2 regions of the Arthrobacter sp. BPSS-3 genome follow, and region 2 is predicted to be linked to the other one. Evidence: riboswitches for the same ligand, from Rfam matches in the RefSeq annotation. Region 2 holds a riboswitch; the other holds the start of a gene.

Region 1 (15,022 bases), on a different contig from region 2:
GTCTGTTCGTCGGCGATCACTTCGAGCTTCACCCAGTCCGTCTCCAGCGCCTCGCGGGCCAGTTCGGCGGTGAGCACCGCGTCGCGGGCGGTGAAGCATCCTGCGGTGTTGGGCAGCACCCGGATGTTGCGGTCGGCCAGCAGTTGGAACAGCGATCCGCTCTCTGCCGGGGAGTAGCGGCGCATCGCCACGGTGGTCAGTTCCGTTCCGGACGCTTCCAGTGCGGCGCCGAGGCCGTCGAGGCTGGGTGCGCCGCCGGTGCCCATGATGAGCCGGGAGCCCAGCTCCACGCCGTCGAAGGTCACCGGGTCGCGGTGCGCCGTGGCCTTCACGGCGGGCTCCTGCGCGGTGTCTGCTTCGTTCATGCCGTTCATCCTCCCTGTACCGCGGTGACGAGTTCGACGTCGTCGCCCTCGATGAGTTCTGTTGCGTGCCACCGGCTGCGGGGCACGACCTCGGCGTTGCGCGCGACGGCGACGCCGAGTTTGCGTCCGTCCGTGGCCTGGCCGTTGTCCGCCAGGGGCCGGCCGGTGACGCCGCTGACGAGGGCGCCGACCGTGGCGTTGTCCGGGAGCGCGTGCGGCTTCCCGTTGAGGGTGATGTTCATGCGGTTGTCCTGTGGGTCGCGGGGTGGAGAGCGTTGGTTAAGCTGGTCGACTGGTTGTGCTCAGCGTCGGTGCGTGGGCGGTCGAAGCGGTCCGGGAGGAACCCGTCCCAGCGCGGGTCCGGGGTGCCGTCCAGCAGCTCCCGGCAGATGGCCGCGGCCGCCGGGGTCAGCAGCACACCGTGCCGGAAGAAGCCGGTGGCGATCACCAGGCCCGGAACGTGGCCGCCGCCGGCGGCACGGACCCGTCCCAGCAGCGGGGCGTTGTCCGGGGTGCCGGGGCGTGCCCTGGCCGTGGCCTCGACGAGTTCCAGCTCGGCGACGGCCGGGACCAGCTGCTGGGCATCGCGCAGCAGCTGGTAGACCCCTCCGGCGGAGACGCCCAGGTCCCCGGCCTGGTCCTCGCGCTGGGTGGCGCCAACCACCACGGTTCCGTCTCCGCGCGGAACGATGTAGACCGGGACACCCCGGACCAGCCCGCGCACGGTGGAACTCAGCAATGGACGCAGGCGTTCGGGCACCCGGAGCCGGAGGATGTCGCCGTGGACCGGCCGCAGCGGCAGGGTGAGCCCGGCCGGGAGGTCCTGCAGGGCGGCGGCGCCCAGGCCGTTGGCCACGATGGTCTCGGCCGACCGGATCTCCTCTCCCCCGCTGAGCCGCACGCCGGCGATCCGGCCGTCCGCCTCGATTAGGCCCGCGGCGCGGTGCGGGACGGCCCGGAATGCGGTGTCGGCTGCCAGCAGGGCTCTGATCCGGGTGATCAGGCGGCGCGGGTCCACCTGGTGGTCGGCGGGGATCTCGAAGGCGCAGGAGATCGCCGGGCTGAGCAACGGTTCGCGGCGGCGGGCCTCCCGCACGGTGAGGGGTTCGACGGACAGTCCGGAGGCCACCTGGAGGGCGCGCAGGTCCGCGAGCGCCTGCCGGTCCGCGGCGTCGGCGCCCACGGCGAGGGTCGGCGTCGTGAGGTAGCCGGTGCCGGCTCCCCCGTCGCCGCCGTCGGCGAGGCTGCCGGCGAAGGCGGGCCAGAGCCTGGAGGACTCCAGCATCAGGGGCAGCAGTCCCTCCTCCTGGTAGTGGAGTTCGCTGACGGGTGCCAGCATCCCGGCGGCGGCCCAGCTGGCGCCGTCCCCGGGGGCGTCGTCGATCAGCGCCACGGTGCGTCCGGAGCGCCGGAGTTCCCAGGCGATGCCGTGGCCGATCACGCCCCCGCCAATCACGACGGCGTCGAGGGGGCCGTCAGGCCGGGCACCGGGGCCGTGCGGCCGGGCCTTAGGGCTGGGGGTGGTGTTCATGGGTTCCTTCCCTACGCCGGTACTAGCCGGATCAGGTCAAGTGGTCGGCTCTGACGCCCTCTCAGCCCTGCGCCGTCGACGGCGTGCGGGGCTCCCGCGGTATGCGCCCAGTTTAGAGGAACTACGCTTGGGGCATGAGCCAGGATGTCCACAGCACCGCCCGTTTGTACCTCTGCACCGATGCCCGCAAGGACCGCGGAGACTTTGAAGCCTTTGTCGATGCCGCGTTTACCGGGGGCGTGGACATCATCCAGCTCCGCGACAAGACCATCGAAGCCGCGGAGGAACTGGAGCTGCTGGAGGTCCTGCACACGGTCGCGGCGCGCCACGGCCGGCTCTGGGCCGTCAACGACCGCGCCGACCTGGCCTCGCTGGCCGGTGCCCCGGTGTTCCACATCGGGCAGAAGGACATTCCGTTCGGAGCGGCCCGGGACTTCCTCGGCAAGGACACCGTGATCGGCCTGTCCACCCACACCCCGGAGCAGGTCGACGCCGCCATCGCCGCCGCGCCGGGCCGGAGCGGGCTGGACTACTTCTGCGTGGGCCCGGTCTGGGCGACACCCACCAAGCCCGGCCGGGCCGCCGTCGGCCTGGACCTGGTCCGCTACGCCGCCGACGCGATCGAGCGCGCCGAGGCCGCTGGCGACGGCGGCAAGGTGGCCGGCGTCGTGCCGTGGTTCGCGATCGGCGGCATCGACCTGACAAATGTGGAGCAGGTCCTCGACGCCGGGGCCCGGCGGATCGTGGTGGTCCGGGCGATCACCAAGGCGGACGACCCCGCCGCTGCGGCGCAGGCCCTGCTCGCCGCCCTCGACGCCCGGGCTTAGTCGCGGCCGTGCGTAAGCGCGGCCGGTCGCCTCGGCCTCACCGGCCGCAGGCCCTCTACCCGGCCAGGCCCAGCAGGGTCATCCGGCGGGAGTGCGCCGTGGCCAGCGAAGTCAGCAGCGCCCGGACCGGATCCGTGCCCGCAGGGACGCCGTTGCCCGTTGCCCCGTTGCCCGCTGCTTCCGAACCCTGGACGGCCAGGAAAGCGTGGTCGGCCGCGACCCGCTGCGCCTGGGTCAGCGCCTCGCCGAGAAGCCGCCGTGCCCACAGCGCCAGCCGGGAGGCCAGCCGGGGATCGTCGGCCAGGGCCTGCTTGAGCCGTTCACGCAGCACCCCGGTGGCCTCTTCGGAGGCCTGGACCTGCTCCACGAGGGCCGCGGTGGCGGGATCCAGCCGCGGAATCAGGGAACGGTAGAAGTCGGCGGAGACGGTGTCGATGACATACGCCTTCATCAGCGACTCGAACCAGTCGGCCGGCCGCGTCCGCTCATGGAAGTGGTCAACCGAGCGCTGGAACGGCACCATGGCGCCCTCCACGTCCTCGCCCATGTCCCGCAGCCGGGCGCACACGAGTTCGTAGTGCTCGAACTCCCGCACCGCCAGCCGGCCCAGCACGGCCCTGTCCCGGAGGGCGGGCGCGTAGCGGGCGTCGGAGGAGAGCCGTTCAAAGGCGGAGAGTTCGCTGTAGGCCATCACGCCGAGCAGGTCCGTGAGAAAGCGGTGATCGCGGGCGGAATCCGGCGTCGGAGTGCTCATCGTTCAAGACTAGCGGCGGATTTCGGGCTACCCTGACTTTCGTGTCTCACCATCGCCTGACGCCGAGCGTCCGCCAGCAGCAAAACCAGCTCGCCGAGGCGCTGAAGGCCCTGCGCACCGTCCTGGAACTGCCCGGGCCGTTCCCCAAGGAGGCGCTGCGCGACGCCGAGGCGGCGGTGGCCGGGCACGAACTTCCCGGCCTGGACCTGACCCACGTGGAGTTCGTGACGATCGACCCGGCGTCGTCCACGGACCTGGACCAGGCCCTGTTCATTGACCGCTCCGGCGACGGATACAAGGTCTTCTACGCGATCGCCGATGTCCCGTCCTTCGTGGCCCCCGGCGGCCCGCTCGACGCCGAGACGCGCCGCCGCGGGCAGACCTTCTACACGCCCGAGGGCCGCATCCCGCTCCACCCCGAGGTCATCAGCGAGGCCGCCGGCAGCCTCCTGGCCGGCCAGCTCTGCGCGGCCTTCGTCTGGGAGTTCGAGCTCGACGCCGCCGCCGAGGTGTCCTCGGTCCTGGTGCGCCGCGCCCGGGTCATCAGCCGCGCCAAGCTCAGTTACGCCGGGGTGCAGGCGGACCTCGACGCCGGCACGGCCGCCCCCGTCCTGGAACTGCTGAAAGAGGTCGGCGGCAAGCGGGTGGAGCTCGAGCGGCAGCGCGGCGGAGCGAGCCTGAACATGCCGGACCAGGAAATCGAACAGCTCCCCGACGGCGGCTACCGGATCGTCGCGGCTCCCCCGCTGCCGGTGGAGGACTGGAACGCGCAGATCTCGCTGATGACCGGAATGGCCGCCGCGGGCCTGATGCTCAAGGGCAAGGTGGGCATCCTGCGGACCATGCCCGCGCCGGACGAACGCTCCCTGCGCCACTTCCGCCGGCAGACCGGAGCGCTCGGCAAGCCGTGGGACGGGGAGACCAGCTACGGGGAATACCTGCGCACCCTGGACCCCACAGACCCCAAGCAGCTGGCCATCCTGCACTCGGCCGGGATGCTGTTCCGCGGCGCCGGCTACACCCCGTTCGATGGCAGCGTCCCGGACGACGCCATCCAATCCGCCATCGGCGCGTCGTACGCGCACTCCACCGCCCCGCTGCGGCGGCTGATCGACCGGTTCGTCCTGGTCATCTGCGAGGCGCTCTCGAACGGCGCTGAAGTTCCCGCCTGGGCCCGGGAGGCGCTGCCGTCCCTGCCCGCGATCATGGCGGCCTCGGACCAGCTCGCCGGGAAGCTGGAGCGGATGTCCCTGGACACGGTCGAGGCGGCGCTGCTAGTCAACCACGTCGGCCAGGAGTTCGACGCCGTCGTCATTTCCGGGTCGAAGCCCGCCAACGGTAACGGCGCGGGGGCCGGCAACGGCAACGGGAACGGGACAAAACCCAACGGCAACGGTCCGTCCGGAATCGTGCAGATCGCAGAGCCGGCCGTGACCGCCCGATGCCCGGGTGAGATGGAGTCGGGCAGCCTGGTCCGGGTACGCGTCGTCTCGGCTGACATCGCCGCCCGCGAGGTGCGGCTGGAGCTCGCCGGCTGAGGCCGCACCGCGCCGCAACGGCCGCGCCGTCGGGGACGCAGGGGCCGAACGGCTAGACTGGAAGGGTAGTAATGGATGCCCGGTCGTTGATTTCCTCGTAATTTCGAATCAACAAGCCCGCCCCTACGCGATCTTGAGACACACCCGCTGGTCCCAGTGCCAGCATCTAGATAGCCCGCGATCGGCTCCACTGGACTTGCTTGCGCCTACCGAGCGTGCTCCGGAACGGCCCTCCGCCGCCCCGTCGAGCAGGCAGCGCAACCCAAATGAATAAGGAAACTCCCCGTGAGTGAATTGCACACGCATCAGCTTCTGACCGACGAATCCGGCACGGAATCGATCGAACCGGAAGAAACCATCAGCTCCGACGAGGCGCCCCACGCCCTTCCGGAAAAGACGTTCGCCGACTTCAACGTCCGCGCCGACATCGTCGAGTCCCTGGCCGACGCCGGGATCACACACCCGTTCCCCATCCAGGCCATGACCCTGCCGGTGGCCCTGGGCGGCCACGACATCATCGGCCAGGCCAAGACCGGTACCGGCAAGACCCTCGGCTTCGGCATCCCCGCGCTGCAGCGGGTCGTCGGCCGCGACGACGCCGGCTACGACGCCCTCCCGACACCGGGTGCCCCGCAGGCCCTCGTGATCGTCCCGACCCGCGAGCTCGCCGTCCAGGTCGCCAACGACCTGCAGAACGCGGCCCGCAAGCGCAACGCCCGGATCGCCACCATCTACGGCGGCCGCGCGTACGAGCCGCAGGTCGATGCGTTGCAGAAGGGCGTGGAGGTTGTCGTCGGCACCCCCGGCCGCCTGATCGACCTGTTCAAGCAGAAGCACCTGGTGCTCAAGAACGTGAAGATGGTCATCCTCGACGAGGCCGACGAGATGCTGGACCTGGGCTTCCTGCCCGACGTCGAGACGCTGATCGCCGCCACCCCGGCCGTGCGCCAGACCCTGCTGTTCTCCGCCACCATGCCCGGCCCGGTCATCGCCATGGCCCGCCGCTACATGAGCCAGCCCACCCACATCCGCGCCGCGGACCCCGAGGACGAGGGCCTGACAAAGCGGGACATCCGCCAGCTGATCTACCGCGCCCACAGCATGGACAAGGTCGAGGTGGTGGCCCGGATCCTGCAGGCCCGCGGCCGCGGCCGGACCATCATCTTCACCAAGACCAAGCGCACCGCCGCAAAGGTCGCCGAGGAACTCGTGGACCGCGGGTTCGCGGCCGCCGCCATCCACGGTGACCTCGGCCAGGGCGCCCGCGAACAGGCGCTGCGCGCCTTCCGCAACAACAAGGTGGATGTCCTTGTCGCCACCGACGTCGCCGCCCGCGGCATCGACGTCGACGACGTCACGCACGTGATCAACTACCAGTGCGTCGAGGACGAGAAGATTTACCTGCACCGCGTGGGCCGCACCGGCCGCGCCGGCAACAAGGGCACCGCCGTGACCTTCGTGGACTGGGACGACATGCCGCGCTGGGGCCTGATCAACAAGGCCCTCGGCCTGAGCGTTCCGGAACCCATCGAGACCTACTCCTCCTCCCCGCACCTGTTTGAGGACCTGGATATCCCCGAGGGAACCAAGGGCCGCCTGCCGCGCGACAAGCGCGTCCTGGCCGGCGTGGACGCCGAGGAACTCGAGGACCTAGGCGAGACCGGCAAGAAGAACCCGCGCAGCAGCGGACGTGACGGCGCCCGCACCGGCTCCCGCGACGGCGGCCGCTCGGGCTCCCGTGAGGGCGGACGCTCCGGCGGCCGCGAGGGTTCGCGGGCCGGTTCGTCCGAAGGCGGCCGCGAGGGCGGACGTTCCGGCTCCCGCTCCGGTTCGCGCGAAGGCTCCCGCGAAGGCACCCGCGAAGGTTCGCGCCGTCGTCGGACCGCCCCCGAGCAGGAGACGGCCGCAGCGCCCGCGGAGGCCACCGGCCGCGCCGCCGCCGCGACGTCCGCCACCGAGGTTGACCGGGCCACCCGTGCCCGCCGCCGCACCCGGACCCGCCGCCACAACGGCGAAGTGGTTTCCGGGGAGGCCCAGGGCGGTACCGCGACGCGCAGCGCCGAGGCCTAATCCCCACCATGCCTGACTCCGTCTGGGCGCCGGACGGCAGCAACCTGGTGGTACACGCGGACAACGCGGAGTACCTCCAGACGCTGCCGGACGGCGCCTTCACCCTCATCTACGTGGACCCGCCCTTCAACACCGGCCGGGTCCAGAAGCGCCAGGAAACGAAGATGGTGCTCAACGCCGACGGCGTGGGCGACCGGGTGGGTTTCAAGGGCCGCTCCTACGACACGATCAAGGGCGCCCTGCACAGCTACGACGACGCCTTCAGCGACTACTGGTCTTTCCTGGAGCCACGGCTGGTGGAGGCGTGGCGGCTGCTGGCGGATGACGGCACGCTCTATCTGCACCTGGATTACCGCGAGGTGCACTACGCCAAGGTGATGCTGGACGCGATCTTCGGCCGCGAGTGCTTCCTCAACGAGATCATCTGGGCCTACGACTACGGCGCCCGCGCGAAGTTCCGCTGGCCCACCAAGCACGACAACATCCTCGTGTACGTCAAGAACCCGGCGAAGTACCACTTCGACAGCGCCGAGGTGGACCGGGAGCCGTACATGGCGCCGGGTCTGGTCACGCCGGCCAAGCGGGAGCTCGGCAAGCTGCCCACCGACGTCTGGTGGCACACCATCGTCTCCCCCACCGGCCGGGAGAAGACCGGGTACCCGACGCAGAAGCCCGAGGGGCTGATCCGCCGCGTGGTGGCAGCCTCCAGCCGGCCCGGGGACTGGTGCCTGGACTTCTTCGCCGGCTCCGGGACGCTAGGCGCCGTGGCCTCAAAGCTGGGCCGCAAATTCGTCTGCGTGGACCAGAACCAGGCGGCCATCGACGTCATGGCCAAGCGCCTGTCCGGCGCCGCCGAGTTCACCGCCCACCCGGCCACGCCGCCTGCCTGAGAGCCCGGCCTGAGAACTGGGCCTGAGCGCTACATCCAGCTCTTCACGAAGGAGTGTACGGCGTCGGCGATCATCTGCACGGCGATCGCCGAAAGCAACAGGCCGGCAATCCGGGTGACCAGCTCGACGCCGTTCTCCCCCAGCGCCCGCTGCACCAGCCCGGCGAACCGCATCGCCAGGTACAGGGACGCCAGCGTCACGGCGATGCCCACGCCCACCGCAAGGTACTGCGGCACCGTCGAGGACCGCTGGACGAACACCATCACCGCGACAATCGCGCCAGGTCCGGCCATCAACGGCGTGCCCAGCGGGACGAACGCCACGTTCGTGTACTTCGCCGCGCTCTCCTCCCCGCCGGTGGACCCGGTCAGCAACTGCAGCGCGATAAGGACCAGCAGCAGGCCGCCGGCGCCCTGCAGCGCCGCCAGGGAGATGTGCATGTAGTTCAGGATGGACTGGCCGAAAATCGCGAAGGTGACAATCACGCCGGTGGCCACCACGAGCGCCTGCAGGGCCGAAAGGTTGCGTTCCTTCGCGTTCATCTGCGCCGTCAGGGACATGAAGATGGGCACCGTGCCCGGCGGGTCCATGATCACGAAGAGCGTCACGATCACCGAGGCCAGCAGCTGCAGGTCGATCCAGTCCATCAGCGCACCACCGCGGTGCCGCTGGCGAGTTCCTCGATGCGTGCCAGCACCTCCGGGGCGGTGGTGTTCTCACCCAGCAGGTTCGGCTTCCCGGCGCCGTGGTAATCGGAGGAGCCGGTCACCAGCAGGTCGTGCTCGGTGGCCAGGCGGCGCAGGAAGGCCCGGCCCTGTTCGGGGTTGTCCCGGTGGTTGATCTCGAGGCCGGCCAGGCCGGCGTCGATCATCTCCCGGTAGGTGTGCTCGCCGACGATCCGGCCGCGGGAGGACGCCACCGGGTGGGCGAAGACCGGGACCCCGCCGGCGGCCCGGACGAGTTCGACGGCGGCCGCCGGATCCGGGGCGTAGTGCTGCACCCAGTAGCGGGACCGGGAGGTCAGGATCGTCTCGAAGGCCTCGCTCCGGTCCTCGACGACGCCGGCGGCCACGAGCGCGTCGGCGATGTGCGGGCGGCCCAGGGTAGCGCCGGGGGCCACGTGGTGGATCACGTCGTCCCAGCTGAGCGGGTAGTCCTCGGCCAGCAGGCTGACCATCCGCTCGGCCCGGGTGAAGCGGGCGTCCTTGGACTTGGTGATCTCCTCCAGCAGCCCCGGGTGGGCGGGGTCGTGCAGGTAGCTGAGCAGGTGCACGCTGATGCCCTCGCGGGTCCGGCACGAGACCTCCATGCCCGGGACCAGGGCCACCCCCAGCTTCAAGGCCGCGGCGGAGGCCTCGGCCCAGCCGTCCGTGGTGTCGTGATCGGTCAGGGCCACCACGTCGAGTCCGGCCCCCGCGGCGGCGGCGATCAGCTCCGCCGGCGGCTGGGTTCCATCGGAAACATTCGAGTGGGCATGCAGGTCTATCCTCACCTGCCCAGCCTAGTAGATCGGGGTGCCTCCGGGCCCCGGGCGGCCTGTTGGCCTAAGCCGCGCCGCTGGTGAGACGATGGGGACGTGAACGATGCAGATAACACCCAGATCTCCGCTTCCCAGCCCCTCGAAGAGCGCGTCAACAACCGCTCCCAGCGCCCCGCTTCCGAGGCCTTCAAGGCCTTCATGGCCAGCAACTGGGCGGCCGCCCCGGCAGAGCTGCCGGAACGGGACGCCGTCGCCGGCCACGCCGCCTCCCGCCGCAAGGCCATCTCCGAGCAGTTCAAGGGTGAACGCCTGGTGATCCCGGCCGGCCCGTTGAAGGTCCGCTCCAACGACTGCGACTACCGCTTCCGCCCGCACTCGGGGTTCGCGCACCTGACCGGCCTCGGCCTGGACCACGAGCCCGACGCCGTCCTGATCCTGGAGCCCACGGATGAGGGCAAGGGCGACGACGGCGGCCACCACCACGCGACGCTGTACTTCCGTCCGCTGGCCGGCCGCGACACCGAACAGTTCTACGCCGACGCCCGCTCCGGTGAATTCTGGATCGGCGCCCGCCCGACCCTCGCCGAGTTCAAGGCCCGCCTGGGCCTGGCGACCGCCGACCTGGCCGAACTCGAACTGGCCATCACCAAGGACGTCGGGGCGCCCGAGATCGGCGGGATCTCCATCCGCCTCGTCCGCAAGGTCGACGAGAACATCGACGCCCTCGTGGACACCGCCCGCTACAACACCGCCAAGGACCCGGAAAACCTGGACCTCGGCGTGCTGGACGCCCTCGACGAGAAGCTCAGCGAGGCCCTCTCCGAACTCCGCCTGATCAAGGACGAGTGGGAAATCGAGCAAATGAAAATCGCCGTCGCCGCCACGGTGGAAGGTTTCACCGAGGTGGTTAAGGCCCTTCCGCGCGCGCTCACCCACCACCGCGGCGAGCGCGTGGTCGAGGGCGCGTTCTTCGCCCGCGCCCGTGAAGAAGGCAACGAACTCGGCTACGACACCATCGCCGCGTCCGGCAACAACGCCACGGTGCTGCACTGGACCCGGAACACCGGCAAGGTCAACGCGGGCGAACTGCTCCTGCTGGACGCCGGCGTCGAGGCGGACTCGCTCTACACCGCCGACGTCACCCGCACCCTGCCGGCCAACGGCACCTTCTCCGAGATCCAGCGCAAGGTGTACGAGGCCGTCCTGGACGCCGCCGACGCCGGTTTCGCCGCCGCCCAGCCCGGCACCAAGTTCCGCGACATCCACACCGCCGCCACCACGGTCCTGGCCGAGCGCCTGTCCGAGTGGGGCCTGTTGCCGGTTTCCGTGGAGGAGGCCATCAGCGTCGAGGGCCAGCAGCACCGGCGCTGGATGCCGCACGGCACCAGCCACCACCTGGGCCTGGATGTGCACGACTGCGCCCAGGCCAAGCGTGAGCTGTACCTGGACGGTGTGCTCACGCCCGGCATGGTCTTCACGATCGAACCGGGCCTGTACTTCAAGGACGAGGACCTGGCCATCCCTGCCGAGTACCGCGGCATCGGCGTCCGGATCGAGGACGACATCCTGATGACTGAGGACGGCCCGGTCAACCTCAGCGCCGCCCTGCCGCGCAAGGCCGACGACGTCGAGTCCTGGATGGCGGGCATCTACCAGGAAGTCGACGCCCAGTAGGCACCCGACCCCACCTACGAGAGAGGACCCCCGGCGCAGCGCCGGGGGTCCTCTCTTTGTCTCTTGGGTTCAGCTACTGCTGCTGCTGGCCGCCCTCGGGCTGCTGGCCCTCCTGCTTCGGCGCATCGCCGACCCGGATGCCGTACTGAGGGCGTCCGTCCGGCAGGTCCGGGTAGCGGACGGCGGAGGGGCGGGCGGGCTGCTGGTTCTGCTCGCCGGCCGGGGCACCGTACGGGCCCTGCTGGGGTCCGGGCTGCTGCTGGCCCGGCTGCTGGCCGGCTTCCGGGGAGCGCTGGCCGTAGGGGTCGGTCCAGCCGGCCGGACGCTGCGGGCCCTGCGGCTGGCCCTGCTGCGGGCCGCCGTACTGGGGTCCGGTCTGCTGCGGACCATTCTGCCGGGGACCGTTCTGCTGGTGGCCGCCCCAGGGCTGCTGGCCCTGCTGCGGGGTGTGCTGCTGGTAGCCGGCCGCGTCGGAGCGGTTCATCGGCAGCTGCTGGAGCAGGCGGCGCGCCTCGTGGGACGCCTCGAAGGCCACCACCACGTCGTAGTTGGTGGCCACCACCTGGCTGGTGGAGGTGAAGTCACGCTTGCCGCGCTGCATGGCGTAGGTGACGATGCCGAACAGCATGAAGAACGCGGCGCCCATCAGCACGGAGGTCATGATGGAGAAGTAGCCGTCCGAGGTGGAGAAGAAGGAGAGCATGACGCCGACGAACAGGCCGAACCACATGCCGCTGAGCGCGCCGGAGAGCGCCACCCGGGGATACGTCAGCCGCCCGGTGACCCGCTCCACCATCTTCAGCTCGTTGCCCACGATCGAGACCAGCTGCACGGGGAACTGCTGGTCCGCGAGGTAGTCCACGGCCTTCTGGGCGTCCAGGTAGGAGCTGTAGGAACCGACCGTGTCACCCTTGGGGACGGCGCGGGCATCGTCCGCCCCGCCCGGAACGTTGGCCTTCGGACCACCAAAAATGTTTGACATAGGCCCATTCTCACCCATCGAGCTGGTGGGTGACTGCAAATTCAGCTAAAAGAGAGCAGACTCGGTAGCCTGTAGGAGTGAGCACCACTCTTTCGCGGGTATTTGTCGCGCGCCTCCTCGGACTGGACGTCTTCGACCCCCTGGGCGACCGTCTCGGCCGGTTGCGCGATGTCGTCGTGCTCTCCCGCGGCAACCGCGGCGCACCCCACGTGGTGGGCATCGTCGTCGAGGTCCCGGGCAAGAAGCGCGTCTTCGTGCCGATGACCCGCATCACCTCGATCGACCAGACCCAGGTGATCTGCACCGGGCTGGTGAACCTGCGCCGCTTCGAACAGCGCGGCGCCGAGACCCTGGTGGTCGCCGAGATGTTCGACCGGCGCGTGACCCTGGCCGACGGCAGCGGCGACGCCACCATCGAGGACATCGCGATGGACCGGCACCGCTCGGGTGACTGGTTTGTCAGCAAGCTCTTCGTCCGCCGCGGCCACTCGCTCTCGCCGCTGAGCCGGCTGCGCCGCAACGAAACCCTCATCATCGACTGGGCCGACGCGCAGCAGGGCGCCCGCACCGAGCCGCAAGCCGCCACCCAGTTCGTCGCCACCCACGAGGACCTCAAGCCGGCCGACTTCGCCGAGGCCCTGCAGGAGATGAGCGACAAGCGCCGTTTCGAGGTGGCCAGCGAACTTCAGGACGAACGACTCGCCGACGTGCTCCAGGAGATGCCCGAGGGTGACCAGGTGGAGATCCTGTCCGCCCTCGACGTCGAACGCGCCGCCGACGTGCTGGAGGAGATGGACCCGGACGACGCCGCCGACCTCCTCGCCGAGCTCCCCTCCGCCCAGGCCGAGGAACTCCTGCAGCTGATGGAGCCCGAGGGCGCCGAGGACGTCCGGCGCCTGCTCGAGTACGACGAGGACACCGCCGGCGGCCTGATGACCCCGGTCCCGGTGATCCTCCCGCCCGAGGCGACCGTGGCCGAGGCCCTGGCGCACGTCCGCCGAGAGGAGCTCTCCCCCGCCCTGGCGTCCTCGATCTTCATTGCCCGGCCGCCGCTGGAGACCCCCACCGGGCGGTTCCTCGGCGTCGTCCACATCCAGCAGCTGCTGCGTTACCCGCCGCCTGAACCCTTGGGCAATCTGGTGGACAAAAATCTGGAGCCCGTCTCCGACCAGGCGCACATCAGCGAGGTGGCCCGCACCCTGGCCACCTACAACCTCAACTCGCTTCCCGTGGTCAACGACGACGGCCGGCTTGTCGGGGCGGTGACTGTTGACGACGTGCTTGATCATCTGTTGCCCGACGACTGGCGCGCCCACGAGGATGACGCCCCGATAAGGAAGCTTGGAGGCCGCATTGGCTGAACTCAGCACCCCCCGGAACTCCAACGTCCGTCCCGGCACCCGCTCCGCCGGCACCCTCGACACCCCGCTGAGCGGCCGGCAACGCATCCTGCCCAAGCTCTCACCCAACCCGGACGCGTTCGGCCACGCCACCGAGGGCTTCGCCCGCTTCATGGGAACGCCACAGTTCCTGGTGTACATGACCGTGTTCTGTGTCTTCTGGCTGGCCTGGAACACCTGGGCGCCCAGTGACTGGCAGTTCGACTCCAAGGACCTCGGCTTCACGCTGCTGACCCTGATGCTCTCGCTCCAGGCCTCCTACGCCGCTCCCCTGCTGCTGCTGGCCCAAAACCGCCAGGATGACCGGGACCGCGTCTCGCTGCAGCAGGACCGGCAGCGCGCCGAACGGAACCTCTCGGACACCGAATACCTGACCCGGGAACTGGCGTCCCTACGCATCGCGCTGCGCGAAGTCGCCACCCGCGACTACGTCCGCGCGGAACTGCGCAGCCTGCTGGAGGACATGCTGGAGGCGCAGGAGGAGCTCCGCAACCAGGACGAACCCGGCGCCGGTCCGGACAACCCGCGGGACAAGGTCAAAGAGCACCTCAGGGAACGCCGGGACAAGCAGCGCGGTCCCCGCACCCAGCAGATCCCCCGCGTCCGCGTCGACGGCGGCGCCGAGACCCAGGGCCGCCGCTCGGTCCCCGAAAGCTGACATTGGTGAACACCCTGCAGGATCACTCCGGCGCGCCCGGACTGGAAACGGCGGTCCGCGCCGCGCTGGCCACCGTCATTGACCCGGAGCTGCGCCGCCCCATCACCGAGCTCGGGATGGTCGACGCGGTGGAGGTCTCCGACGACGGCCGGGTGCGGATCAGCGTGTTGCTGACCATCGCCGGCTGCCCGCTGCGCGGCACCATCACCGCCGACTGCGAGGCGGCGCTGGCCGCCGTCCCGGGCGTCACCGCCGTCGACGTCGAGCTCAAGGTGATGACGCAGGAACAGCGGGACGCGCTCAAGGAGATGCTGCGCGGCCCGGGCGGTGTCCGCGGCATCCCCTTCAACCAGCCCGGCTCCCTCACCAAGGTCTACGCCGTGGCCAGCGGCAAGGGCGGCGTGGGCAAGTCCTCCGTCACGGTCAACCTCGCCTCCGCGCTGGCGGCGAAGGGTCTGCGGGTGGGGATCGTCGACGCCGACGTCCACGGCTTCTCCGTTCCGGCGCTGATGGGCATCACCGCCGCCCCCACCCGGGTGGACGACATGATCCTGCCGCCGGTGGCCCACGGCGTGAAGGTCATCTCCATCGGCATGTTCGTCGCCGGGAACCAGCCGGTGGCCTGGCGCGGGCCCATGCTGCACCGGGCGCTGGAGCAGTTCCTGACGGACGTCTACTTCGGGGACCTCGACGTGTTGTTCCTGGACCTGCCGCCGGGTACAGGGGACATCGCCATCTCCGTGGCGCAACTGCTGCCCGGTGCCGAGCTCCTGGTGGTCACCACCCCGCAGGCTGCCGCGGCGGACGTCGCCGAACGTGCCGGCACCATCGCCGCGCAGACCGGGCAGACGGT
Region 2 (15,022 bases):
TCGCTGGATTCGCCCTCGATGCCGAGGAGCGCGAAGCCGGGGGCGCGGCGCTTCTGCGAGGACAGGGCCGCGTTGCCGAGGCCCCCGAGGCCGCCGGCGGCGGCGATGTATTCGGTGCCCTCCCCCACCATGTCGGCCAGGACGGTACCGTCCTTGCTCTTGACGACGGTGCCTTCGGGGACGGGCAGGACCAGGGTCTCGCCGTTCTTGCCGCCGCGCCAGTCACCCATACCGGGGCCGCCGTTGGTGGCGTGCCGGTGGGGGGCGTGGTGGTAGTCCAGGAGGGTGGTGGTCTGGGGGTCGACGCGGAGGATGACGTCGCCGCCGTTGCCGCCGTTGCCGCCGTCGGGTCCGCCGAGGGGCTTGAACTTTTCACGGTGGACGGAGACACACCCGTGACCGCCGGTACCGCCGGATACGTGCAGTACTACCCGGTCTACAAAGCTGGCCACGTGGATCTCCTCAGTGCTGTTCCCGGTCCGCAAGGTCCCGGAATGATTGTAATGCGGTTAAAACACCGGTGGAGCGGACCCATTGGCCCGCCCCACCGATTGTGAAACGTAGGTGTTACTCTGCGGCTGCAGCAGCCACGATGTTCACGACGCGACGGCCGCGGCGGGTGCCGAACTCGACAGCGCCGGGGGTCAGTGCGAACAGGGTGTCGTCGCCGCCGCGGCCAACGCCGGCGCCCGGGTGGAAGTGGGTGCCACGCTGGCGGACGATGATCTCGCCGGCGGAAACGACCTGGCCGCCGAAGCGCTTCACGCCGAGGTACTGGGCGTTGGAGTCACGACCGTTGCGAGTGGAGCTCGCGCCTTTTTTATGTGCCATTTGGAATGCCTGCCTTCAAAAAATTCTGGGAAACTGCGGGAACCTGATCAGTAACGGAAAGTTACTTGATACCGGTGATCTTGACCTTGGTCAGTTCCTGACGGTGACCCTGGCGCTTCTTGTAACCGGTCTTGTTCTTGTACTTCTGGATGACGATCTTGGGACCACGGAGGTCTTCCAGGATCTCAGCCGTAACCGTTACCTTAGCCAGGTCCGCTGCGGCAGACGTGACCTTGTCACCATCCACCAGGAGCAGTGCGGGCAGCTCAAAGGTGCTGCCGGCTCCACCGGGGACGCGGTTCAGGGTAACGAAGTCTCCAACAGAAACCTTCTCTTGGCGGCCGCCTGCGCGGACAATCGCGTACACCACTGGGGAACTCACTTCTCTCGACGTTTATTACTAGATTTGCGTGCGGAACCTGGCCCCGAAATACCGGAGCGGCTCACGCTGTGCCTCAACGCCGGCAGGTTCCCCGGGGGAACCCATGAGCTATCCCGTGGATCATCCGTCCCGCGTGGGGTGGACAGTTCCTCAGGGTCATAACCCAAGTGTTGGCGTAAGCACCGAAGATCAAGACTACGCTAATTTCGCCTTCGGCCGCAAACGAGGCAGGCCCCGGAGAGTCGGGCGTGACCGGTGCCACAGTGCCGTTTTCCAAGGAACCGGACCGGGCGCCGCAGCCGCTTTCGGGAACCGCGCCCCACCACCTTACCGGCCGCGGCTCCCGTTCCGGGTCAGGCGTGCAGCCTCGGCGCGTCGAAGAAGTCCACCTCGAAGCGCACCGAGTGGACGAACGCCTCGGTCATGGCGCCCCGTTCGGCGGCGGAACCGCGGCGCGCGGCGGCGTCCGTGTAGCGGATCGCCTGCCGGGTCGACTCGGCGAAGGCCTCGTCCGCGTAGGTCCGCAGCCAGGCCGCGTAGGGGTGGCTTTCGTCCGCGCCCGCTGCCAGGAACTGAGCGTGCAGCGCGGCGCCCACCTCGGCGTAGAGCCAGAAGCAGGGCAGCGCCGCGGCCACGAGGACCCCGTAGCTGCCGGCCAGGGACGCGGCGTGCAGGTGGTCCACGTAGGACTTGGTGACCGGACCCTGACGCCGCGGGGCGCCGGCACGCCCGGCCAGCCAGCTGCGGTGCAGTTCCGACTCAACCTCAAGGCACTGGGCGGCCGACCGTGACCAGAACAGTTGCTCCGCCTCCGTCGGGGCTAGCGCCGCGGCGCGGGACAGCACCCGGGAGTAGCCGTTGAGGTAGAGCGCGTCCTGGCCGAGGTAGTAGGCGAACTCGTGTTCCGGCAGGGTTCCGTCCGCCAAGCCCCGGATGAAGTCCAGGGCGTAGATCTCCGACAGGCCCTCCGCGGCGAGGGGCTCGAGGCCGGTGGCAAAGTCGCCGGGTTCCCTAAGGCGTTCCGTGAAGTGTTCCGTGCCGGCCCCGGGCCCCGGTTCCGCCGGCTGGGCGAGGTGGTGGAAGTGGTGGATGGGTCCGTTGCCGGTGCCGACGTCGAGCCGTCCGGCCTCGCGCAGCGCCCCCAGCAGCCAGGGCTTGACGCGGCGCAGCGCCGCTTCCCAGTCCCCGCCGGCGGCGTAGGCCGTGGCAAGGGCCGAGGACAGCGAGCACCCGGTGCCGTGGCTGTTGCGGGTGTCGACCCGCTCCCCCGGCACCACCACGGTCTCGCTGCCGGGCAGTCCCGCGCTGTTGACCAGCGCGTCCGGGCACCCGCCGTCGGCGTCCTCCTCGAGATGGCCGCCCTTGACCAGGACCGTGGTTCCGGCCAGCGCGGAGAGGCGCTTGCCCTGCTCCAGCGCCTCCGCCCAGCCGGCGGCGACCGGTTCATCCAGCAGGAGGGCGAGTTCGGCCAGGTTCGGGGTGACCAGGTCGGCGAGCGGCAGCAGGGTGTGCAGGGCCGCGACGGCCGATTCCTGCAGCAGCCGGTCACCGCTGGTGGCAACCATGACGGGGTCCAGGACGACGACGGCGGGCCGGGTACGTTCCAGCCACGCCCGCACCGCGTCGATGACGCCGGCGTCGCCGAGCATGCCGATCTTGACGGCGTCGATGGTGATGTCCTCGGCGATGGCGTCCAGCTGCTCGGTCAGGAAGGCGGCGGGGGGCACGTGCACGGACCGGACGCCGCGGGTGTTCTGCGCGGTCAGGGCGGTGATGGCGGCCATGCCGTAGCCGCCCATGGCCGCGATGCTCTTCAGGTCCGCCTGGATTCCGGCGCCGCCGGAGGGGTCGGAACCGGCGATGGCCAGGACCCTGGGGACCCGGGCCCGCCCGGTGGCCGCGTGGGCCGTGCCGGCCGACGCCTCGGGTCCGGCGGCGTCGGCCCTGGATGCCGGGAACACCGTCTGCAGGAAACTGGCGCCGGCCGCGGGAGTGGTTGAGAGAGCCGCGGGTGCTACCGCGGGTTGGGTCGAAGACAAGAGACATCCCTTCGCCGGTGCTAACCGGACAGGTTCAACGGGTGTGGATCTCAGCCGGCCCGATGCGCGGCACCCCGTGTCGCGTTCCAGCGTAGCGCCCCTCCCCGGTTTCGCTGCCCGGCGGCCCGTTCTGCCCGGTCCCACCTCCGGCCGGACTCCCCTTAACCGGCTCGCGGGTACCGCCCGGAGTCGACGCTTCGAAAGGTCGAATCCGGGCGATACCCGCGGGTGGTACTGAGCGGTACCGGGTGGTGCGGCGGCGGAGCGGTTACAGCTCCGAGGCCGGTACGCCGACGCCGAGGATGATCGGGCCGCCGTTGTCCTTCACCACAGGCTTGACCGTTTCCGGTGCCTTGGCCTCGTGGACCGAGCCCTGGCCGGACGGGGCGGAGGCCTGCCGGCGCTGCTCGATGGCGGTCTCGTTGGCTGCCCCTTGGGCACGGCTGGCACTACGGTGCCGCCGCGGACGGCGCTGGCCGGTGGCCGGTTCCGCTGCCGCCGGAGTGCGGGTGGCGACGGGGGCCGCCGCCGGCGCGGCCGTCTTGGGAGCCTCCTGCCGACGGGTGTCCTGCTTCGGAGCCTCCTGCTGCCGGGTGTCCTGCTTCGGAGCCTCCTGCTGCCGGGTGTCCTGCTTCGGAGCCTCCTGCGGGGCGGGTTCCCTGCGGTTTTCCGGTTCGGCCGCGCGGTTGCGGGCGTTCGGCGGCTGGATCCGGGCCGTGCGGGCACGTCCCCGGCCACGGGTGGCCCGGGACTGGTCGGCGGACCGTCCGGCGGCCGGAGCCTCGGCGGGTGCTTCAGCCTCCGGGGCGGGGGCTTGCACGGACCGTGCTTCCACGGACGGCGCTTCCACGGACGGGACGGCCTCGCGGACCGCGGACTCCGTGGTCCCGGACTGGCGGTCCCGCGAGTCCGAGTCGCCCAGGTTGGCGAACGCCTCGGTCAGCAGGTCCAGGGTCAGGGCCGGCTGCGGCGCCTGCTCGGCGTGCTCGACGAAGGGCAGGGCCACCTGCTCGCCGCCGAACGTCAGCACGGCGGCGGGACGACCGGCTGCTTCCTCGGTGGAGGCCAGCTCGACGGCGGCGTCCAGCGCCGCCTGCCGGGTCTCGGCGTCGGGCGCTGCCGTGGCGTCGCCGTCGTGCAGGTGCGCCGCGTGGGCCGCCGCCGCGATATTCGCCAGCGCTGCACGGGTGGCCTCGGCCTTGGCGTGCCGCTCGGCCTCGGTGGGCTCGTGGTGCCCGGCCGCCGGCACCTGCTGCTGCTGGCCCTCGGTGCCCTGGCCGCCCTTGCCGCGGCGGCGCTTGCGCTCGTTGCGGGCGGCGGGCTGCTGCTCGGTGCGCGGAACGTGGTGTTCCGCGGCGACGGTGTTGGCGCGGCGGTGCTCGACCGGTTCGTCGTGCGTGACGACGCCCCGGCCGGCGCAGGCCTCGCACTGCTCGCCGAAGACTTCCAGCAGGCCGGTGCCCATCCGCTTGCGGGTCATCTGCACCAGGCCGAGCGAGGTAACCTCGGCCACCTGGTGCTTGGTCCGGTCCCGGCCCAGGCACTCCACCATGCGGCGCAGAACGAGGTCGCGGTTGGATTCGAGCACCATGTCGATGAAGTCGATGACGATGATGCCGCCGATGTCGCGCAGGCGCAGCTGGCGGACGACTTCCTCGGCCGCTTCGAGGTTGTTCTTGGTGACGGTTTCCTCGAGGTTGCCGCCGGAGCCGGTGAACTTGCCGGTGTTGACGTCCACCACGGTCATGGCCTCGGTGCGGTCGATCACGAGGGAGCCGCCGGACGGCAGGAAGACCTTGCGTTCCAGAGCCTTGTGGATCTGCTCGTCGATGCGCCAGGCGGAGAAGATGTCCGTGTCCTTGGTCCACTTCTCGAGCCTGCCCACCAGGTCCGGCGCCACGTAGGTGACGTAGGCCTCGATGGTGTCCCAGGCCTCCTCACCGGAGACGATCAGCTTGGAGAAGTCCTCGTTGAACACGTCGCGGACCACCTTGATGGTCAGGTCCGGTTCGCCGTAGAGGAGCTCCGGGGCGAGGATCTTGGTGGACGTGGCCTGGCTTTCGATGCCCTCCCACTGGGCGCGGAGCCGGTTGATGTCATGCGTCAGCTCCTCTTCCGAGGCTCCCTCGGCCGCGGTGCGGACGATCACGCCGGCGTCTTCCGGCAAGCGGTCCTTGAGGATGCGCTTGAGCCGGTTGCGTTCGACGTCGGGCAGCTTGCGGGAGATGCCCGTCATGGAACCGCCGGGCACGTACACGAGGTACCGGCCGGGTAGCGAGATCTGGCTGGTGAGGCGGGCGCCCTTGTGGCCCACCGGGTCCTTGGTCACCTGGACCAGGACGGAGTCGCCGGACTTGAGCGCGTTCTCGATCCGGCGCTGCTTGCCCTCGAGGTTGACGGCGTCCCAGTTGACCTCGCCGGCGTACAGCACGGCGTTGCGGCCGCGTCCGATGTCGACGAAGGCCGCCTCCATGGAGGGCAGCACGTTCTGCACGCGGCCCAGGTAGACGTTGCCGATCAGCGAGTCCTGCTGGGTCTTGGAGACGAAGTGCTCGGCCAGGACGCCGTCTTCGAGGACACCGATCTGGATTCTGTCGTCGCGCTGGCGAACGATCATCTGCCGGTCCACGGATTCGCGGCGCGCCAGGAACTCCGCTTCGGTGATGACGGTGCGGCGGCGGCCGGTGTCGCGGGACTCGCGGCGGCGCTGCTTCTTCGCCTCCAGCCGGGTGGAGCCCTTGACCGAGGTGACGCGGTTGCTGACCGGTGCTTCGCTGACGGTGCGCGGCGCGCGGACCCGGGTGACGGTGTTGGGCGGGTCGTCGTCGCTGCCGCCGGTCAGTTCGAGGTCCTGGTCACCGCGACGGCGGCGACGGCGGCGGCGGGACGTCACGCCGTCCTCCAGTGCGGCCTCGCGGCCCTCCTCGGCGTCCTCGTCGCCGGGCTCGGCGTCGGTGTCGGCCTCGGAGACCCGGCTGCGGCCACGGCGGCCGCGGCTGCGGCGACGGCGGCGGTTGCCCTGCTCGTCGTCTTCCTCGTCTTCGTCGGTGTCTGTGTCCTCGGCAGCTGCCGCGGCAGGGGCGGGACGGACGACAGCGGTGAGGTCCGGGGCCTGGAAGAGCATGGAGGTGACGGCGCCGGGGGCGGAAGGGGCGAGGAACAACGACGGCGTTTCGGTTTCCTGGGCCTCCTCGGCGGGGGCCTCCGTTGCCGGGGCCTGCTCGGCGGGGGTTTCGGTGGCGGCGGCGGGAGCGTCCGGGGCGGCAACGGCAGCATCAGCCGTGGGCGCGTCGTCGGTGGCGCCGGCCTCCGGGGCGGTTTCCGCGGGCACCTCGGCGGGGGCAGCCTTGGCGCGGCTGGCCCGGCGGCGGACCGGCTTGCGCGGGACATCGGCCCCAGCTTCGGCATCGGCGGGAACGTCGGCGGGGGCCACGGCCTCGGAAACGGTCAGGAGGGCGGGGGCTTCGTCCGCGGCGTCAGCCTCGGGTGCTGCGGCTGCCTTCGGGGCGGCCTGGCGGCGGGTGCGGGTCCGGCGCGCCGGGGCCTTCTCCGCTGCGGGTTCCTCCGCGGCATCGGCCGGGACGCTGTTGTCTGCATTGGCAGCGTCTGCTTCGGCGCCTGCGGCGGGAGCCGCGGCGTCGGCGGTTTCATCGGCCGGTGCGGCCGCTTCGGCCTTGGGAGCCGCTTTCTTTCGGGTGCGCGGTGCCCGTTTAGGCTTTTCCGGCACCTCGGTGGCGGTTGCGCCGTCGGTCATGGGGGCGTCGGAAACCGTTGCTTCGTCGTTGCCCGTTTCCAGCTGTTCATTATCCATATGAGGCCACGCTCCTGCCCCTGATGCGCCGCCACATCCGGCGCCCTGGGGGCAAATATTTGTCAACACCCGCAGGCATTGACAGAAGTCAATTGAATACCCTCAGGTTCGCACCGGCCTTGGGGTGCGGCAGCCCTGGAGGGCCGGCGGCTTCGCTGCGAACCCGTTGATCGATGCATCACAACCAGGTGCCGTCCAATGGCATTGCGGGAAAACCGGATCATCAGACCCGGGAAGATCCCTGCTCCTCATTGGCGGTCTTGAATTCGAAGTCGCCGGACTGAAGCGCGAATGTGGTTCACGTCCCAGCCAGCTTCATTGTCTCACAGCACTCGGAAATGCCGGCTTAGGCCACACATCCCGGACGCACATGACACCGAATCACCGGTACGCGAGGGGGTGGCCGGGACCGGAACCCGGGATTCGTCCAGCCTCCGGCGATAGAATCGGCCTGAGCACGCCGTTCCGCAGCCACCGCTACGGTCGCGACGGACCAGAACACAGAGAACCTGACCATGAGAAGACCCAGCACCGAGAACCGACGCAAAGGACGAACGATCCATGCCCAGCATCTCCCACGCCCCTGACGACGTGGCCACCCCGGCACGGGACAACGGACCGGCCGAAGCGGACCGGCAGGTTCCGTCGATGACCCGGCCGCGGCCGTTCGGCTGGCTGCTGGTGATTACCGGCGTCGTCGGCTGGCTCGCCTCCGGCGCCTTGGTGCTGGAGAAGCTCGCCGTCCTCAAGGACCCCAGCCACGTCACCGTCTGCGACGTCAACCCCTGGATCTCCTGCGGCCAGGTGATGCAGACCTGGCAGAGCTCACTCTTCGGTTTCCCGAACATGTTCATCGGGATCGTCGCCTTTGCCGTGATCATCACCACCGGCATGGGCCTGCTGTCCGGCGCCCGCTTCGCCCGCTGGTACTGGATCGGGCTGCAGACCGGCGTGACCCTGGGCTTCGCCTTCGTGGTGTGGCTGTGGTCGCAGGCGCTGTACTCGATCCACATCCTCTGCCCGTTCTGCATGATCGTCTGGGCGGCCATGATTCCGCTCTTCGTCTGGGTAACCGTCCGCAACATCACCCACGGCGTCATTCCGATGCCCGCCGGCGCCACCCGCATCCTGGGCGAGTCCGGCTGGATCCTGACCGCCCTGCTCTACATCGCCGTCGTCGCCACGATCTTCTTCGCCTTCATCCAGGTCTTCGTCGGTACGTCCGGCTACTAAGAGGCCGCAGCAGCGCGAAAAAGCCGGGGCCGGTGTTCGATGACGAACACCGGCCCCGGCTTTTTTAGCACGCCCACGTGGGCGGAGAGCCTAGAACCAGATCTTGATCTCGCGCTCGGCGGACTCCACCGAGTCGGAGCCGTGGACCAGGTTCTGCTGGACCTTGACGCCCCAGTCGCGGCCGAAGTCGCCACGGATAGTGCCCGGAGCCGCCGTCGTCGGGTCGGTGGTGCCGGCCAGCGAACGGAAGCCCTCGATCACGCGGTGGCCTTCGAAGATCGCCGCGACCACGGGGCCGCTGAGCATGAATTCGACCAGCGGCTCGTAGAAGGGCTTGCCGACGTGCTCTTCGTAGTGCTGCTCGAGGAGTTCGCGGGTGGCGTTGACCTTCTTCAGTTCGGCCAGGGTGTAGCCCTTGGCTTCGATCCGGGCGATGATGCTGCCGGTCAGGTTGCGGGCGACGCCGTCGGGCTTGACCAGGACTAGGGTGCGCTCGATGCTCACAGCTGCTCCAATGTGTTGGGGTGGGTTTGGGACAAGTCTAGTTGCTCGGGGTCTCCGGGTTGGCGGCCTCCCAGGCAGCCTGCTCCCGGTCCCGCTGGGCCGCCTCGCGGTCGATCCGGATGCCGGTGCGGATGCCGTACCACCAGGTGAGGGCGAACAGGGCGCCCACCACGAACATGGTCGGTTCCACGAAACCGGTGAGGATCAGCACCAGCTGCAGTACCCAGCCCAGAGCAACGCCCCACGGTTTGGTCAGCACCGCGCAGGTCAGTGCCAGCACCAGGGCCAGCCCGATGCCGAGCCCAAAGACCAGCGCCGGGGGAAATTCCCCGCGCCGCAGGCCGAACACGGCCAGGGTCCCGAAGAGCGCCACGAAGGCCTCCAGCAGGAGGACGGTGGAGGCGAACATGACCTTGGTGGAACGCCGTTTCTTCGGCATGCCCGGGCGCCACTCGCGCTGGGCCTTGGTGAGTTTCGCCATCGGTTACGCCTCGGACTTTCCGAGCAGGATCCGGGCCTCGGCCACGAGCGTGATGGAACCGGTGACCAGGATGCCGCCGGCCAGGTCGTCATTGGATTCGGCCCGCTCCACCGCCCATTCGAGGGCGTCGTCGAGCTTCTCCGCGGTGTGCACGACATCCTCGCCGAAGCCCAGGTCCAAGGCCAGCTCGCCGAGTTCCTCGGCCGGGATGGCCCGCGGCGAGTTGGACTGGGTGAAGCAAAACTCGGCCGGCACGTCCTCGAGGGAGTCCTTGAGCTGGCGGAGGATTTCCTCGGCGTCCTTTTCCTGCAGGATGCCCAGGACCACCACCAGCTTGCTGAAGCTGAAGGCCTCCTGGAGCGCCTCGGCGGAGACCCGGATGCCCTCCGGGTTGTGTGCGGCGTCCACCACGATGGTGGGGGCGGTGCGTAGCACCTCCAGCCGGCCCGGGGAGGTGACGGCGGCGAAGGCCTCCTGGAGCACCTCGGGGTTCAGCGGCTTGTCCGCGCCGAAGAACGCCTCAAGGGCGGCGACGGCGACGGCGGCGTTCTCGGCCTGGTGGGCGCCGTGCAGCGGCACCAGGAGGCCCTCGTACCGGTCCGCGAGGCCCTGGATGGTCACCATCTGGCCGCCGACGGCCACGGTGCGGGACTCGACGCCGAACTCGACGCCCTCGAAGCGGAACGGCACTCCCACCTCTTTGGCCTTCTCCAGCAGCACCTGGGCGGCGTCCACCGGCTGCGCGGCGCTAACCAGGAAGCCGCCGGGCTTGACGATGCCGGCCTTCTCGTGCGCGATGTCCTCGGTGGTGTCGCCCAGGAGGTCCGTGTGGTCCAGGGAGATCGGGGTGATGACGGAGACGAGGCCGTCGCCGACGTTCGTTGCGTCGGTGATGCCGCCCAGGCCCACCTCAATCACGGCCACATTCACCGGCTGGTCCGCGAAGACCGCGAAACCCAGGATGGTGAGGCATTCGAAGTAGGTCAGCCGGGGCTGACCCTCCGCGATGAGTTCGTTGTCCACGATCTCCAGATAAGGCCGGATCTCGTCCCAGATCCGGACGAAGGTCTCATCGGAGACCGGTTCGCCGTCGATGCTGATCCGCTCGGTGACCTTGGACAGGTGCGGGCTGGTGTACCGGCCGGTGCTCAGGCCGTGGGCACGCAGCCCGGCCTCGATCATCCGGGCCGTGGAGGTCTTACCGTTGGTGCCGGTGACGTGGATGATCGGGAAGACCTTGTTCGGCTCCCCCAGGATGTCCATCGCCCGGCGCAGCGGCGCCAGCCGGGGTTCCATCTTGTTCTCCGGCGCCCGGCCCAGAAGTTCGGCGTAGACGCTCTCGACCGAAAATTCGTCGCTCATGGATTATGCCCCTGCCTCAACGGTGACTTTTTCGACGCTGACCTGCGGTTCCTTGACGTCGGCGGGGACGGTGTCCAGGTCCACGCTGAGCGTCTCGGTCTTGACCAGGCCGGCATGGGCCTGCAGCGCCTCGACGACGGCTGCGGACGCGGTGACGGTGGTGCGGATCCGGTCGCTGACGTTCAGCCCGGCGTCCTTGCGGGCCTGCTGGATGGCGCGGACCAGGTCGCGGGCGGTGCCCTCGGCCTCCAGTTCCGGCGTGACCTCGGTGTTAAGGACCACGAACCCGCCGCCGGGCAGGACCGCCGCCGCCCGTGATCCCTCCCCTGCCGCGGCCTCGGCCACGACGGTTTCCAGGGTGTATTCCTGCGGCTCGAGTTCGAGGCCGCCGGCGGTGACCACCCCGGCGTCGTTCACGGACCAGTCGCCGGACTTGGAGCCCTTGATGGCCTGCTGGACGTTCTTGCCCAGCCGCGGACCGGCGGCGCGGGCGTTGACCACCAGCTTCTGCTCGATGCCGAACTCCTCCGGGGAGGCGGCGTCGGCGTCGAGCACGCGGACGGTGCGCAGGTTCAGCTCGTCGGCGACGACGGCGGCGAAGCCCGCCAGCGCATCCGCGCCGGGGGCGACCACGGTGAGTTCCTGCAGAGGCAGGCGCACCCGCAGGTTCGCGGCCTTACGCAGCGAGGAGCCGGTGGAGCAGATCTGCTGCACCCGGTCCATCGCCTCCACCAGCCCGGCGTTGGCGGGGAACAGGCCCGCGTCCGGCCAATCGGCCAGGTGCACGGAGCGCCCGCCGGTGAGGCCGCGCCAGATCTCCTCGGAGATCAGCGGCAGCAGCGGGGCGGCGACGCGGCAGACGGTCTCCAGCGCGGTGTACAGCGCGTCGAAGGCATCGGTGTTCTCGTCGAAGAACCGCTGGCGGCTGCGCCGGACGTACCAGTTCGTGAGCATGTCCAGGTAGCCGCGCAGTTCGTCGCAGGCGCCGGAGATGTCATAGCTGTCCAACTGTTCGGTCATGCTGCGGACCAGGTCGCCGGTGTTGGCCATCAGGTACTGGTCCAGGGTGTCGGCGTAGCCGTCGTAGCGGAGCTTGGCGTCGTACCCGGCGCCACCATCGGCGGCGTTCGTGTAGAGGGTGAAGAAGCTGTACACGTTCCACAGCGGCAGGATGACCTGGCGGACACCGTCGCGGATGCCCTGTTCGGTGACCACGAGGTTACCGCCGCGCAGGATGGGGCTGGACATCAGGAACCAGCGCATCGCGTCGGAGCCGTCGCGGTCCAGGACCTCGGAGACGTCCGGGTAGTTGCGCAGGCTCTTGGACATCTTCTGCCCGTCGGAGCCGAGGACGATGCCGTGGCTGATGACGTTGCGGAACGCCGGGCGGTCGAACAGTGCCGTCGAGAGGATGTGCAGCATGTAGAACCAGCCGCGGGTCTGGCCGATGTACTCGACGATGAAGTCCGCCGGGTTGTGCGTGTCGAACCATTCCTCGTTCTGGAACGGGTAGTGCACCTGGCCGTAGGGCATGGAGCCGGAGTCGAACCAGACGTCCAGGACGTCCTCGACGCGGCGCATGACGGACTGGCCCTCTTCCGGCGTGCGCGGGTCGTCCGGGTTCGGGCGGGTCAGTTCGTCGATGAACGGACGGTGCAGGTCCACCTGGCCGTCGTTGTTCAGCGGCAGCCGGCCGAAATCGGCCTCGATCTCGGCGAGGGAGCCGTAGACGTCGGTGCGCGGGTAGTCCGGGTCGCTGGACTGCCAGACCGGGATGGGGCTGCCCCAGTAACGGTTGCGGCTGATCGACCAGTCGCGGGCGTTGGCCAGCCACTTGCCGAACTGGCCGTCCTTGACGTTGCCCGGGATCCAGTTGATCTCCTGGTTCAGTTCGGACATGCGGTCCTTGAACTTGGTGACCTCGACGTACCAGGAGGAGACGGCACGGTAGATCAGCGGGTTCCGGCAGCGCCAGCAGTGCGGGTAGGAGTGCTCGTAGCTGGCCTGGCGGACCAGGCGGCCCTCGGCGCGGAGCACCTGGGTGATGGGCTTGTTGGCCTCGAAGACCTGCAGTCCGGCGATCGCGGCGAGGGGTCCGTGGCCGAAGAGGGGCAGGAACTTCGCGCCCTCGTCGACGGAGAGGACCACGGGGATGCCGGCCTCTTCACAAACCTTCTGGTCGTCTTCACCGTAGGCCGGGGCCTGGTGGACGATGCCGGTGCCGTCGGTGGTGGTGACATAGTCGGCCACGAGGAAACGCCAGCCGTTCTCAGTGTCGTACTTCTCGGCGTCGGCGAAGTAATCCCAGAGCGGCTCGTACGTCAGGCCCTCGAGTTCCGTGCCGAGGTGGCGGGAGACGACGGCGGCCTCGGCCGCGGCGGCACCCTCGGCGCCGTCGCCGTAGCCCAGGTCCTTGGCGTAGGCGCCGAGAAGGTCGGCGGCGAGCAGGAAGGATCCGGTGACCGGGGCGTCGTCGGAGGCCGCCTTGATTCCGTGCGGTCCGGCGGGCAGCACCACGTAGGTGATGGCGGGTCCGACGGCGAGCGCCAGGTTGGTGGGGAGGGTCCACGGCGTGGTGGTCCAGGCGAGCGCCTGAACCCCGGCGAGCTGCTTCGAGAGCTCGGACTCCCCCGCCGTGATCGGGAAGGTCACGGTGACGGTCTGGTCCTGGCGGTTCTTGTAGACGTCGTCGTCCATCCGCAGCTCGTGGTTGGAGAGCGGCGTCTCGTCCTTCCAGCAGTACGGCAGGACCCGGTAACCGTTGTAGGTCAGGCCCTTCTCGTGCAGCTGCTTGAAGGCCCAGAGAACGGACTCCATGTATTCGACGTTGAGAGTCTTGTAGTCGTTCTCGAAGTCCACCCAGCGGGCCTGGCGGGTGACGTAGCTCTTCCACTCGTCGGCGTACTTCATCACCGAGGCGCGGCAGGCATCGTTGAACTTATCGATGCCCATGGCCTCGATCTGGGTCTTGTCCGTCATCCCCAGCTGCTTCATCGCCTCGAGCTCGGCGGGCAGGCCGTGGGTGTCCCAGCCGAAGCGGCGCTCGACGCGGCGGCCGCGCTGGGTCTGGTAGCGGCCCACCAGGTCCTTGGCATACCCGGTCAGCAGGTGGCCGTAGTGCGGGAGGCCGTTGGCGAAAGGAGGTCCGTCGTAGAAGACGAATTCGTTGGAGCCGTCCTGACCCGCATCCCGCTGGTCGATGCTCGCCTGGAAGGTGCCGTCCTGGTCCCAGTACTTGAGGATGCGCTCCTCGATCTCCGGGAACTTCACGGAGGCGGACACGCCGGCGGCGTTGGAAGCCGTGCCGGAGGCGCTGGCGTCGGAGGGTGCGGCTGAGGCCTTGGGGTAATTGGTCATCTCGACATCCTGGGTTGAGCTGTGAACAACGGGATTCATTCAGGATGCGAGGACGGCTCCCGTGCTGTCGGAACAACACCGGCACCGCGGTACCACCTCACTTACCGGCTCCGGGCCCGGACCACCCGTGAGGGTGGCACGCGCACCGCTGCCGGCCGCTCGTTGACTGCTGTGACGGGCTTACCCGTCCGGTTCTACTGGCACCGCGCGGACCGTGGGGTCGCGCCGGAGTGTTCTTCCGGAAGCTCACCGGTGATGGCCGGGTCGACGCTGTTAGTTCGATGGTACCGGAAAGGGGCCGGTGCCCGCCGCGCACCATGGGCCGCCGGCCCGGGATACGGGCGAGTCGCGTCCGGCCGAACCCTCGCCCCGGGCGCCGCGCCTGCCTACACTCGGGGAATGGGCCTCCCTCACGGCGTTGCGGACCGGCTGTCCGGGACAACCCGGGCCGGGGTGGTGCCGCGCCGGCGCTGGCTGGCGGCGGCGGGGCTGCTGGGGGTGCCGGTGGCCGGACTGTCCGTGTGCCGTGAAGTGGATCTGCCGTGGCCGGAAACGGTGGTGCAGCTGCTGTCCTTCACGCCCTGGCTGGTGGTTCCCGCCGGATTCTCGGTGCTCTGTGCTGTGGCGGCACGCCGTCCGGTGGCGGCCGGCGCCGCCGCGGCGCTCCTGGCCCTGCAGGCGGCGTGGCTGTTTTCGCCCAGCCACGCGCGTCCGTTGCCGCCGGCGGGGGGCAGGGGCGCGGAGCTGGTGACAATGAGCATCAACGCGAAGCTTGGCCGGGCCGACGCCGGGGAGATCGTCCGGCTGGTCCGGGACCATGGCGTCGGGCTGCTGGCGCTCCAGGAGTACACCCCGGCCCTGGAGCAGCGGCTGGAGGCTGCGGGCATCAACGGGGAGCTTCCCTACCGGATCAGTGCCCCCGGCCGGGACGCCTCCGGCGGGGCGCTCTACTCCCGCTTCCCGCTGCAATCGACCGGAACCCTGGCCGGGACCCGGTTTCCGATGGCCTCAGCGAGGCTCGA

The links. Region 2 has a riboswitch for thiamine pyrophosphate ahead of ACFVY3_RS04475 (bifunctional hydroxymethylpyrimidine kinase/phosphomethylpyrimidine kinase). Riboswitches for the same ligand answer to the same signal wherever they lie in the genome.
Region 1: another riboswitch for thiamine pyrophosphate. It lies ahead of thiO (glycine oxidase ThiO); the one in region 2 lies ahead of ACFVY3_RS04475 (bifunctional hydroxymethylpyrimidine kinase/phosphomethylpyrimidine kinase).

The regions. Positions count from the first base shown of each region.
Region 1 is NZ_JBIMMV010000001.1:595,155-610,176, reverse strand. It holds gene ACFVY3_RS02945 (thiazole synthase) at 1-365, opposite strand, end outside; gene thiS (sulfur carrier protein ThiS) at 371-607, opposite strand; gene thiO (glycine oxidase ThiO) at 604-1,896, opposite strand; TPP riboswitch at 1,887-2,004, opposite strand; gene thiE (thiamine phosphate synthase) at 2,031-2,723, shown strand; gene ACFVY3_RS02925 (ferritin-like fold-containing protein) at 2,779-3,477, opposite strand; gene ACFVY3_RS02920 (RNB domain-containing ribonuclease) at 3,519-5,015, shown strand; gene ACFVY3_RS02915 (DEAD/DEAH box helicase) at 5,301-7,085, shown strand; gene ACFVY3_RS02910 (DNA-methyltransferase) at 7,094-7,975, shown strand; gene ACFVY3_RS02905 (MarC family protein) at 8,005-8,613, opposite strand; gene ACFVY3_RS02900 (PHP domain-containing protein) at 8,622-9,467, opposite strand; gene ACFVY3_RS02895 (aminopeptidase P family protein) at 9,552-11,129, shown strand; gene ACFVY3_RS02890 (general stress protein) at 11,203-12,111, opposite strand; gene ACFVY3_RS02885 (magnesium transporter MgtE N-terminal domain-containing protein) at 12,189-13,472, shown strand; gene ACFVY3_RS02880 (DUF1003 domain-containing protein) at 13,453-14,169, shown strand; gene ACFVY3_RS02875 (Mrp/NBP35 family ATP-binding protein) at 14,184-15,022, shown strand, end outside.
Region 2 is NZ_JBIMMV010000002.1:309,066-324,087, reverse strand. It holds gene obgE (GTPase ObgE) at 1-452, opposite strand, end outside; gene rpmA (50S ribosomal protein L27) at 568-831, opposite strand; gene rplU (50S ribosomal protein L21) at 893-1,201, opposite strand; gene ACFVY3_RS04475 (bifunctional hydroxymethylpyrimidine kinase/phosphomethylpyrimidine kinase) at 1,567-3,081, opposite strand; TPP riboswitch at 3,242-3,339, opposite strand; gene ACFVY3_RS04470 (Rne/Rng family ribonuclease) at 3,521-7,063, opposite strand; gene ACFVY3_RS04465 (vitamin K epoxide reductase family protein) at 7,625-8,296, shown strand; gene ndk (nucleoside-diphosphate kinase) at 8,387-8,800, opposite strand; gene ACFVY3_RS04455 (DUF4233 domain-containing protein) at 8,838-9,281, opposite strand; gene ACFVY3_RS04450 (bifunctional folylpolyglutamate synthase/dihydrofolate synthase) at 9,285-10,643, opposite strand; gene ileS (isoleucine--tRNA ligase) at 10,647-14,000, opposite strand; gene ACFVY3_RS04440 (endonuclease/exonuclease/phosphatase family protein) at 14,400-15,022, shown strand, end outside.